Regions from separate parts of the Zoogloea sp. JDB1 genome, predicted to be linked through region 1. Evidence: predicted binding sites of a transcription regulator. Region 1 holds the regulator's gene; each other region holds the start of a gene.
The links. The regulator LexA, encoded in region 1, represses DNA repair genes until DNA is damaged. The targets are predictions, from matches to a motif close to ACTGTATNTANATACAGT.

Region 1 (2,170 bases):
CACCGACGCCAGATCGAACATCTCCATGTCGGCATCGGGCAGGGAAAAGAGCGGAGCGGGCGAGCCTTCAGAAGGCGACGCGGGCGAGTCGGAGGATTCTAACCGAGCAGCGCTGAGAACTCTACCCGAAGCGTGTTGCGGGCCGACGAACATGGGCATCTCTCCTCCGGGGGCTGGGCTCTCGCGAACCCGTGCGGGTTGGGGTGAAATCTATCTATGTGGCGTGCCTTGTCTACGAAATCTGTTGGCTGGTGTTCCGGATGCCAGCTTGCCACACCTGCATCAATCAGGAGAAGGCATGCTCTTGAATGGATAGTCCACCGGGGGCGGAGGCTCAAGTCATTTATGCCCGGAGCCCGCAGTTTGTCACGCTTCCCGAGGCTCGGCTCCCGGTTGGCAAAGGCACGCCCGGCTTGCCATCCGTCGCAACCTGTATAAAATTACACAAGACTCACAGGAGCCCTCAATGTCCGACAATCTCACCCCCCGCCAACAGGAAATCCTCCAGCTGATCCGCGACACCGTGGAGCAGGAAGGGCGTCCGCCGACCCGGGCCGAGATCTGCACCGCCTTCGGCTTCCGCTCCCCCAACGCGGCGGAAACCCATCTGCGTGCCCTGGCCGCCAAGGGCGTCATCTCCCTGGAAGAAGGCCGCGCCCGCGGTATCCGCCTGAAGGAAGCCCTCGGCCTGCCACTGATCGGGCGGGTCGCCGCCGGCAGCCCCATTCTCGCCGCCGAGCACGTGCAAGGCCGCTACCAGGTGGATCCGGGCCTGTTCTCCCCGCGCGCCGATTACCTGCTGATGGTGCGCGGCCTCAGCATGCGCGACGCCGGCATCCTCGACGGCGACCTGCTGGCCGTCCATCGCACCACCGAAGTCCGGGACGGGCAAATCGTCGTCGCCCGCGTGGAGGACGAAGTCACCGTCAAGCGCCTGGCCCGCAAAGGCCCCATCGTCGAGCTGCTGCCGGCCAATCCGGACTTTGAACCCATCGTCGTGGACACCCGCAACGACCAGCTGGAGATCGAAGGCATCGCCGTCGGCCTGATCCGCAACGACAGTTTCTGACCACCGGCATCGCCTGAACCACGCCATGGCCGCCCCCGCCCTATCCCTGGACAACCTTGTCTGGCGCGGCGACCGGCTGGCCACGCCGGCCCTGCCGGGGCGGCCGACCGGCCATGCCGCACTCGACGCAGTCCTGCCCGGTGGCGGCTGGCCCCTCGCCGCGCTGAGCGAACTGCTGCTGCCCCGCAATGGCGTCGGTGAACTGGGGCTGTTGCTGCCCCTGCTCGCCAACGTGCCGGCAGGGCGCTGGGCGGCCTGCATCGCCCCGCCCGGCCTGCCCTATGCGCCGGCCCTGGCGGCGGCCGGGGTTCCCCTCGAACGCCTGCTCATCGTCCAGCCCGAGAGTCCGGCCCACGCCCGCTGGGCGGCCCGCCAGGCCCTCGACTCCCGCAGCTGCGAGGTGGTCCTGCTATGGCTGGCCGACGCCGACATGGGCGCCCTGCGCCGCCTGCAACTGGCCGCCGAGGAAAGCGGCACGCCGCTGATCCTGCTCCGCCCAGAAAGCGCGGCCCATCAACCCTCGCCAGCCGTCCTGCGGCTGGCCCTCAGCCCCTGCCGCGGCGGCCTCGGGATCCGCATCCTCAAGCGCCGCGGGCCGCAACTGGCCGCCCCCCTGGCGCTCGAACTCCCGTGGCCAGGCGGTGGCACACGGCCCGACGGCGGCCTCGAACATCCTTCGACGGCAACGATCGATCCGCAGCAGCCCTCCTCCCCCTCCGGCAAGCATGCTCTGGTGCGCCCTTTACCTCCCCGATCTGCCCCTCCAGGTCTTCACGCGGGGGCGCAGTGAGGCCGCCCCGCTTGCGGTCCTCGATGGCCACCCTCGCCGGCGGGTGGTGGCCGCGGATCCGGCGGCAATGGCGCGCGGCGTGGAGCCAGGGCTTGGGCGGGCCAGCGCACTGGCCATAGCGCCGGAGCTGTGCCTGGTCAACCGGCAGCCCGCCCTCGAGCACGCGGCGCTGATCGACATAGCCACCTGGGCCGGACGTTTCACCCCGGCCATCAGCCTCGACCCGCCCCACGCCATCCTGCTGGAGGTGGAAACCTGCCTGCGCCTGTTCGGTGGGCTCGTTCCACTGGGCCGGCAGATCACCAAGGGCA
Region 2 (2,170 bases), 2.2 Mb from region 1:
GCCGCGCTGCTGGTGGCCTGTTTCCTGTTCGGCGTGCTGGCCTGCGAACGCACCGGCCGGGCCCTCGGCGTGGCCGACCACGGCAGCATCGTATGGGACGAGATCGTCGCGATCTGGCTGGTGCTGTGGCTGACCCCGACCACGCTGGCCTGGCAGGCCGCCGCCTTCGTGACCTTCCGCTTTTTCGACATCGTCAAACCGCCACCGATCCGCTGGGTGGACGAACGCACCCGTGGCGGCTTCGGCGTGATGCTCGACGACCTGCTGGCCGCCGGCTATTCCCTGCTGGTGCTGGCCATCCTGATGAGAATCACCGGCTGATGGACGCTCAACTGGAAACCCTGTCCCGCCTCGTCGGCGAGCATCTGCAGGCCAAGGGCTGGCGGCTCGCCAGCGCCGAATCGTGCACCGGCGGCTGGGTCGCCGAAGTGGTCACCGCCACGGCCGGTAGTTCGGCCTGGTTCGACTGCGGCTTCATCACCTACTCCAACGACGCCAAGTGCGCACTGCTCGGCGTCTCGCCGATGACGCTGGCGCGTTACGGCGCGGTCAGCGAACAAACCACCGCGGCAATGGCCAGCGGCACGCTGGAACGCGCCGAGGCCGACCTGGCCCTGTCAATCTCGGGCATCGCCGGCCCCACTGGCGGCTCCCCGGAAAAACCCGTCGGCACCGTCTGCTTCGGCTGGATCCGCAGCGGCGAGGCGGCCCAGACCGCCACCTGCCACTTCGACGGCGACCGGGAGGCTGTGCGCCGCCAGGCCGTCGTCTTTGCCCTCGAAGAACTGCTCCGCCGCTACCGCTGAAGATCTCTGACGCCGGCGCGCGCGGCATCAAGAAAAGTCGCCTGGCATGCTGATTGCAATAATGCTCAGCAATTTCGCTGGACGCCCGCCAATGACTGTATAAAATACCAGCATCGCCACATACCTCGTGGCGAAAATTTGCTGCGGCACCTGCGTCCACTCCTACGCAAACTCTGTGCCATAATCTCCAAAACCCTTATCACAAGGATCAAGACAAATGGATGACAACAAGGCCAAGGCTCTCGCCGCTGCTCTTTCGCAGATCGAAAAGCAATTCGGCAAAGGCTCGATCATGCGCCTCGGTGACGGCGAGGTCGAAAGCGACATCCAGACCGTGTCCACCGGCTCCCTGGGCCTCGACATCGCCCTCGGCATCGGCGGCCTGCCCCGTGGCCGGGTTGTCGAAATCTATGGTCCCGAATCCTCCGGCAAGACCACGCTGACCCTCCAGGTCGTAGCCGAGATGCAGAAGCTCGGCGGCACCGCCGCCTTCATCGACGCCGAACACGCGCTGGACGTCACCTACGCCCAGAAGCTCGGCGTGAACATCGGCGACCTGCTGATCTCCCAGCCGGACACCGGCGAACAAGCCCTCGAGATCGCCGACATGCTGGTGCGGTCCGGCGGCGTGGACGTGGTCGTCATCGACTCCGTCGCCGCCCTCACCCCGAAGGCCGAAATCGAAGGCGAGATGGGCGACCAGCTGCCCGGCCTGCAGGCCCGCCTGATGTCCCAGGCCCTGCGCAAGCTCACCGCCAACATCAAGCGCACCAACACCCTGGTGATCTTCATCAACCAGATCCGCATGAAGATCGGCGTGATGTTCGGCAGCCCGGAAACCACCACCGGCGGCAACGCGCTCAAGTTCTATGCCTCGGTGCGCATGGACATCCGCCGCATCGGCACCATCAAGAAGAACGACGAGGTGATCGGCTCCGAAACCAAGGTCAAGGTCGTCAAGAACAAAGTCGCCCCGCCGTTCCGCGAGACCCTGTTCGACATCCTGTACGGCGAAGGCACCTCCCGCGAAGGAGAGATCATCGATCTGGGCGTCCAGCACAAGTTCATCGACAAGTCCGGCGCCTGGTACGCCTACAACGGCGAGAAGATCGGCCAAGGCAAGGACAATGCCCGCGAGTTCCTGAAGACCAACCCGCACATCGCCCGCGAGATCGAGAACAAGATCCGCGTGGCCGTCGGCCTGCCCGAGATGGCGGCGCTGCCGCCGGCGGCAGCTGCAGCGGCCTGACGACGCGGACGAGAACGCTACGCCGATGGTCGCAAGCCTGCATGAACGCGCCCTGCGCTGCCTGGCCCAGCGGGAACACTCCCGCGCGGAGCTGGCGCGCAAGCTCGGCGCGCTC
Region 3 (2,170 bases), 1.5 Mb from region 1:
GCGCGGATGGCTGGGGATCTCGATGACCTTCAGGCCCAGGCGCTCGGCGGCCTGCAGCCCGGCGTAGAAGGTCGGCGACTCGATGGCGATCAGGTCGCCCGGCCGGGTCACCGCCTGCAGGCACAGGTTCAGCCCTTCCATCGCGCCGGAGGTGATGACGATCTCCTGCGGCGCCACCGACGCGCCGTGGGCCAGGTAGCGCAGGGCCAGCTGACGGCGCAGCTCGTCGTTGCCCGGCGGCAGGTCGGTGACGGTGGCCAGCGGGTCGAGGTGGCGCGCGGCGGCGGCCAAGCAGCGCCCCAGCTTGTCGAGGGGATACAGATAGGGGCTGGGGAAACTGGAGCCGAGGGGCACCACCGCCGGATCCTTGACGCTGTCGAGGATCTGGAAGATGAAGTCGCTGACCTCCAGCGCCGTCGAATGGCCGACCGGGTGGGTCATCTCCGGCTCCGCCAGGCGCTGGCCCAGCCGCGCCCGCACGAAGTAACCCGACTTGGGGCGCGCCTCGACGAGGCCGCGACTTTCCAGCAGCGCATAGGCCTGGGTCACCGTCACCGGCGCGATGCCGTTGCTTTTGCAGGCCTGGCGCACCGACGGCAGGCGGTCGCCGGGGCGCAGCACGCCGTCGGCGATCAGACGGGCGGTCTGTTCAGCAAGATCCTGATAGAGACTCATGGGCCGGATGGTAGCAGGCCCGCCCGAGCTTGCAGCACCAACAAAGCTGTATACAATTACAGCCAAAGAGAGACCATCATGCCCCTTCGTCCGATCCCCGCCCAGCACCGCAGCCCCCTCCGCTCGTCCGCCAGCGTGGCCTTCCAGGCTGCCTCATTGAGAGCATCCCAGTGAGCGGCACCGCCGACATCGCCGTGCCCGCCTACCTGGACAGCCTCAACGATGTACAGCGCCTGGCCGCCACCCACGGCGTCGGCACACCGGATGGCGACGGGCCCCTACTGGTCATCGCCGGCGCCGGGTCGGGCAAGACCAACACCCTCGCCCACCGGGTCGCCCACCTGCTGGCCCACGGCGCCGATCCGGGCCGCATCCTGCTGCTCACCTTCTCCCGCCGCGCCGCCGACGAGCTGGCCCGGCGCGTGCAGCGCATCGCCGCCAAGGTCTCGCCGCGCCACGCCCAGCTGGCCGCCACCGGCTTTCCGTGGGCCGGCACCTTCCACAGCGTCGGTGCGCGGCTGCTGCGCGAATACGCCGGCGCCATCGGCCTCGACGCAGCGTTCACGATCCACGACCGGGAAGACTCGGCCGACCTGATGAACCTGGTCCGCCACGAATTGGGCCTGTCGGCCAAGGGCAAGCGCTTCCCGCTGAAGGGCACCTGCCTGTCCATCTACTCGGCGGTGGTCAATACCCGCGCGCCGCTGACCGACGTGCTGCTGTCCACCTTCCCCTGGTGTGCCGAATGGGCCACCGAGCTGAAGGCCCTGTTCCGCGCCTACGTGGCCGCCAAGCAGGCCCAGCAGGTGCTCGACTACGACGACCTGCTGCTCTACTGGGCGCAGATGGTCGGCGTGCCGGAACTGGCCGCCGACGTGGGCGGGCGCTTCAGCCACGTACTGGTGGACGAATACCAGGACACCAACCGCCTGCAGGCCGAGATCCTGCTCGCCCTCAAGCCCGACGGCCGCGGCCTCACGGTGGTGGGTGACGACGCCCAGTCCATCTACAGCTTCCGCGGCGCGACGATCCGCAACATCCTCGACTTCCCCGGCCACTTCGATCCGCCGGCCCGCCAGCTGACGCTGGACCGCAACTACCGCTCCACGCAGCCGATCCTGGCCGCCGCCAACGGCGTCATCGGCCAGGCCAAGGAGCGTTTCTGCAAGGACCTGTGGAGCGAGCGCGCCTCGGCCGAGAAGCCGCGCCTGATCAGCGTCCGCGACGAGGCCGACCAGGCCGCCGGCGTCGTCGAGGGCATCCTGGCCCGCCGGGAAGGCGGCCTCCGGCTCAAGGCCCAAGCGGTGCTGTTCCGCGCCGCCCACCACAGCGTACGGCTGGAGATCGAGCTGACCCGCCGCAACATCCCCTTCGTGAAGTTCGGCGGGCTCAAGTTCCTCGAAGCCGCCCACGTCAAGGACGTGCTGGCCATCCTGCGCTGGGCGCAGAATCCCCGCGACCGGGTGTCCGGCTTCCACGCCATCCAGCTGCTGCC
Region 4 (2,170 bases), 2.0 Mb from region 1:
GCGGCAGCTCGTCGATCGCGTCCTCCGCCAGCGAGACGATCAGCACGCCGCACACCTCACCGGCCCCGGCCAGAGGCAGGAAATGGCGGCGCCGACCGGGCCGCTCGGACGCCCCCGACTCGATGACGCGGCCGCTGTCGAGCACCATGCGGCCGATCTGCATGTCCAGCGTGCCGAGCGTGCCGGCTGCGAGGCTTTCCGCCTGCGGGGCACCGTCGCCATCGGGCAATAGCAGCCACGCGCCCGCCCCCAGCTGTTTGCCGATGAAATCCCGCAGCGCCCGGTCCACCTCGCCGGGCTGGCGCACGCCGGCCAGACGCTTGGCGAGGTCGTACAGCGCACGGACGATGCGCTCCCGGCGGCCCGCGTCATAGGCCTGGCGGCGCTGGCCGGCGGTCAGCTGGCCGATCAGCAACGACACCGCCAGCATCACCACGAAGGTCACCAGATACTGGCTATGGCTGATCGCCAATGAAAAGCGTGGTGGCACGAAGAAGAAATCGAACAGCGCCACGCTGGCGAAGGACGTGAGCACCGCCGGCCCACGCCCAAGGCGGCTGGCCACCAGCACGACAGCCAGCAGGAAGATCATCACCGCGTTGGCCAGGTCGAGCACATCGCGCAGCAGCAAGGCCACGCCCAGCGCCAGCATGCAGGCGAGCACAGCCAGCAGGTAACGGAAGCGCACCGATTGCGATTCGAACAGCAAGCGGCCGAAGGGTACGGGCATGGGTCGCGGCGCCGGTCGGGACGCCCGAAGGGAACACGGAGCAAATTGTTGCACCGCCCACATAAAAAAGGCGTAAACGCATTAGTCGGCAAAATCGGAGTGACTGGATATACTGTGATTTTATACACATTCATTCTGATGAAGCCTGCCCCACCCCGCGGACGCGGCAGCCGCCTGAACCCGGACAACCGCTTCGCCGCCTGGCGGCGCGACGGTTTCGATGACGGCTGGGAAGGCTCCGCCAGCGCTGCCGACGACGACGCGGCCCTGTCCAAGAGCCCCGCAACAACGCTGATCCTTGACCAGGCCAAGTCGGTGATCACGCGCAACAGCTCGCCGGATGTACCCTTCAACCAGTCGGTCAATCCGTACAAAGGTTGTGAGCACGGTTGCGCATACTGCTTCGCGCGACCGACCCACGCCTACCTGGGCCTGTCGCCGGGGTTGGATTTCGAGACCAAGATTGTGTGGAAGCCCGACGCGCCGGCCGTGCTGCGCCGCGAGCTGGCTGCCCCCGGCTACCGCTGCGAGCCGATCGCACTGGGCATCAACACCGACGGCTGGCAGCCGGTCGAGCGCCGCCTTGGCCTGACCCGCCAGTTGCTGGAGATCCTCGCCGAGACGCGGCACCCGGTGTCCATCGTCACCAAGTCGGCGCTGATCGAACGCGACGTGGATCTGCTCGCCGACATGGCGCGGGACGACCTGGTGCACGTGATGTTCTCGATCACCACCCTCGACCCGACCCTGGCCCGCAAGCTGGAGCCCCGCGCAGCGACGCCTGCCCGGCGCCTGGCGGCGATGGAGCGCCTGCACGCAGCTGGGGTGCCGGTCGGCACGCTCTTTGCGCCGCTGATCCCGGCCATCAACGACCACGAGATGGAAGCGGTGCTCGAAGCCGCCAACGCAGCCGGCAGCGATACTGCCGGCTACGCGCTGCTGCGCCTTCCCTACGAATTGAAGGATCTGTTCGCAGACTGGCTGGACAGCCATTTCCCGGATCGGGCCCGGCACGTGATGAGCCTGCTGCGCCAGCTTCGCGGCGGTGAACTGTACGACACGCGCTTCGGCCACCGCATGCGCGGCCAGGGCGTCTTCGCCGATCTCTACAGCCAGCGCCTGCAGCGGCTGGTCGAAAGGCTGGGGCTCAACCGTTCGCGGCGGCGCCTCAACACGGCGGCCTTCCGGCCGCCGGCACGGCCCGCCGATGAGCGGCAGTTACAGCTTTTCTGAAAGGGGAATGAAACGGGCTCAGCGCCGCAGGCGCCCGCCCCAGCCTATGCCGCCGTAACCGCGCCAGCCCGGGTAGCCCGGCGGATAGGCGTAGGGATAGGGCCACAACGGGTCCCAGTAGGGCTGGGACTGCAAGCGGTAGCGCTCGGCGTCGGCCTTCGCCTTGTCGAGGGCGGCGGCCTGCTCGGTGTCGCGGCGGACCTTGTC

Region 2: the regulator LexA is predicted to act here: its motif matches at 901-918, upstream of recA (recombinase RecA).
Region 3: the regulator LexA is predicted to act here: its motif matches at 721-738, upstream of AC1PPK_RS22670 (ATP-dependent helicase).
Region 4: the regulator LexA is predicted to act here: its motif matches at 842-859, upstream of AC1PPK_RS25230 (PA0069 family radical SAM protein).

Annotation. Positions count from the first base shown of each region.
Region 1 is NZ_CM161496.1:3,543,218-3,545,387, reverse strand. It holds partial or broken gene AC1PPK_RS15970 (peroxiredoxin) at 1-66, opposite strand, end outside; gene lexA (transcriptional repressor LexA) at 467-1,069, shown strand; gene imuA (translesion DNA synthesis-associated protein ImuA) at 1,095-1,859, shown strand; gene AC1PPK_RS15955 (Y-family DNA polymerase) at 1,795-2,170, shown strand, end outside.
Region 2 is NZ_CM161496.1:1,301,570-1,303,739, reverse strand. It holds gene AC1PPK_RS05725 (phosphatidylglycerophosphatase A family protein) at 1-321, shown strand, start outside; gene pncC (nicotinamide-nucleotide amidase) at 321-806, shown strand; gene recA (recombinase RecA) at 1,024-2,055, shown strand; gene recX (recombination regulator RecX) at 2,081-2,170, shown strand, end outside.
Region 3 is NZ_CM161496.1:4,996,141-4,998,310, forward strand. It holds gene AC1PPK_RS22665 (aminotransferase-like domain-containing protein) at 1-675, opposite strand, end outside; gene AC1PPK_RS22670 (ATP-dependent helicase) at 846-2,170, shown strand, end outside.
Region 4 is NZ_CM161496.1:5,553,624-5,555,793, forward strand. It holds gene AC1PPK_RS25225 (DUF4118 domain-containing protein) at 1-730, opposite strand, end outside; gene AC1PPK_RS25230 (PA0069 family radical SAM protein) at 869-1,963, shown strand; gene AC1PPK_RS25235 (hypothetical protein) at 1,982-2,170, opposite strand, start outside.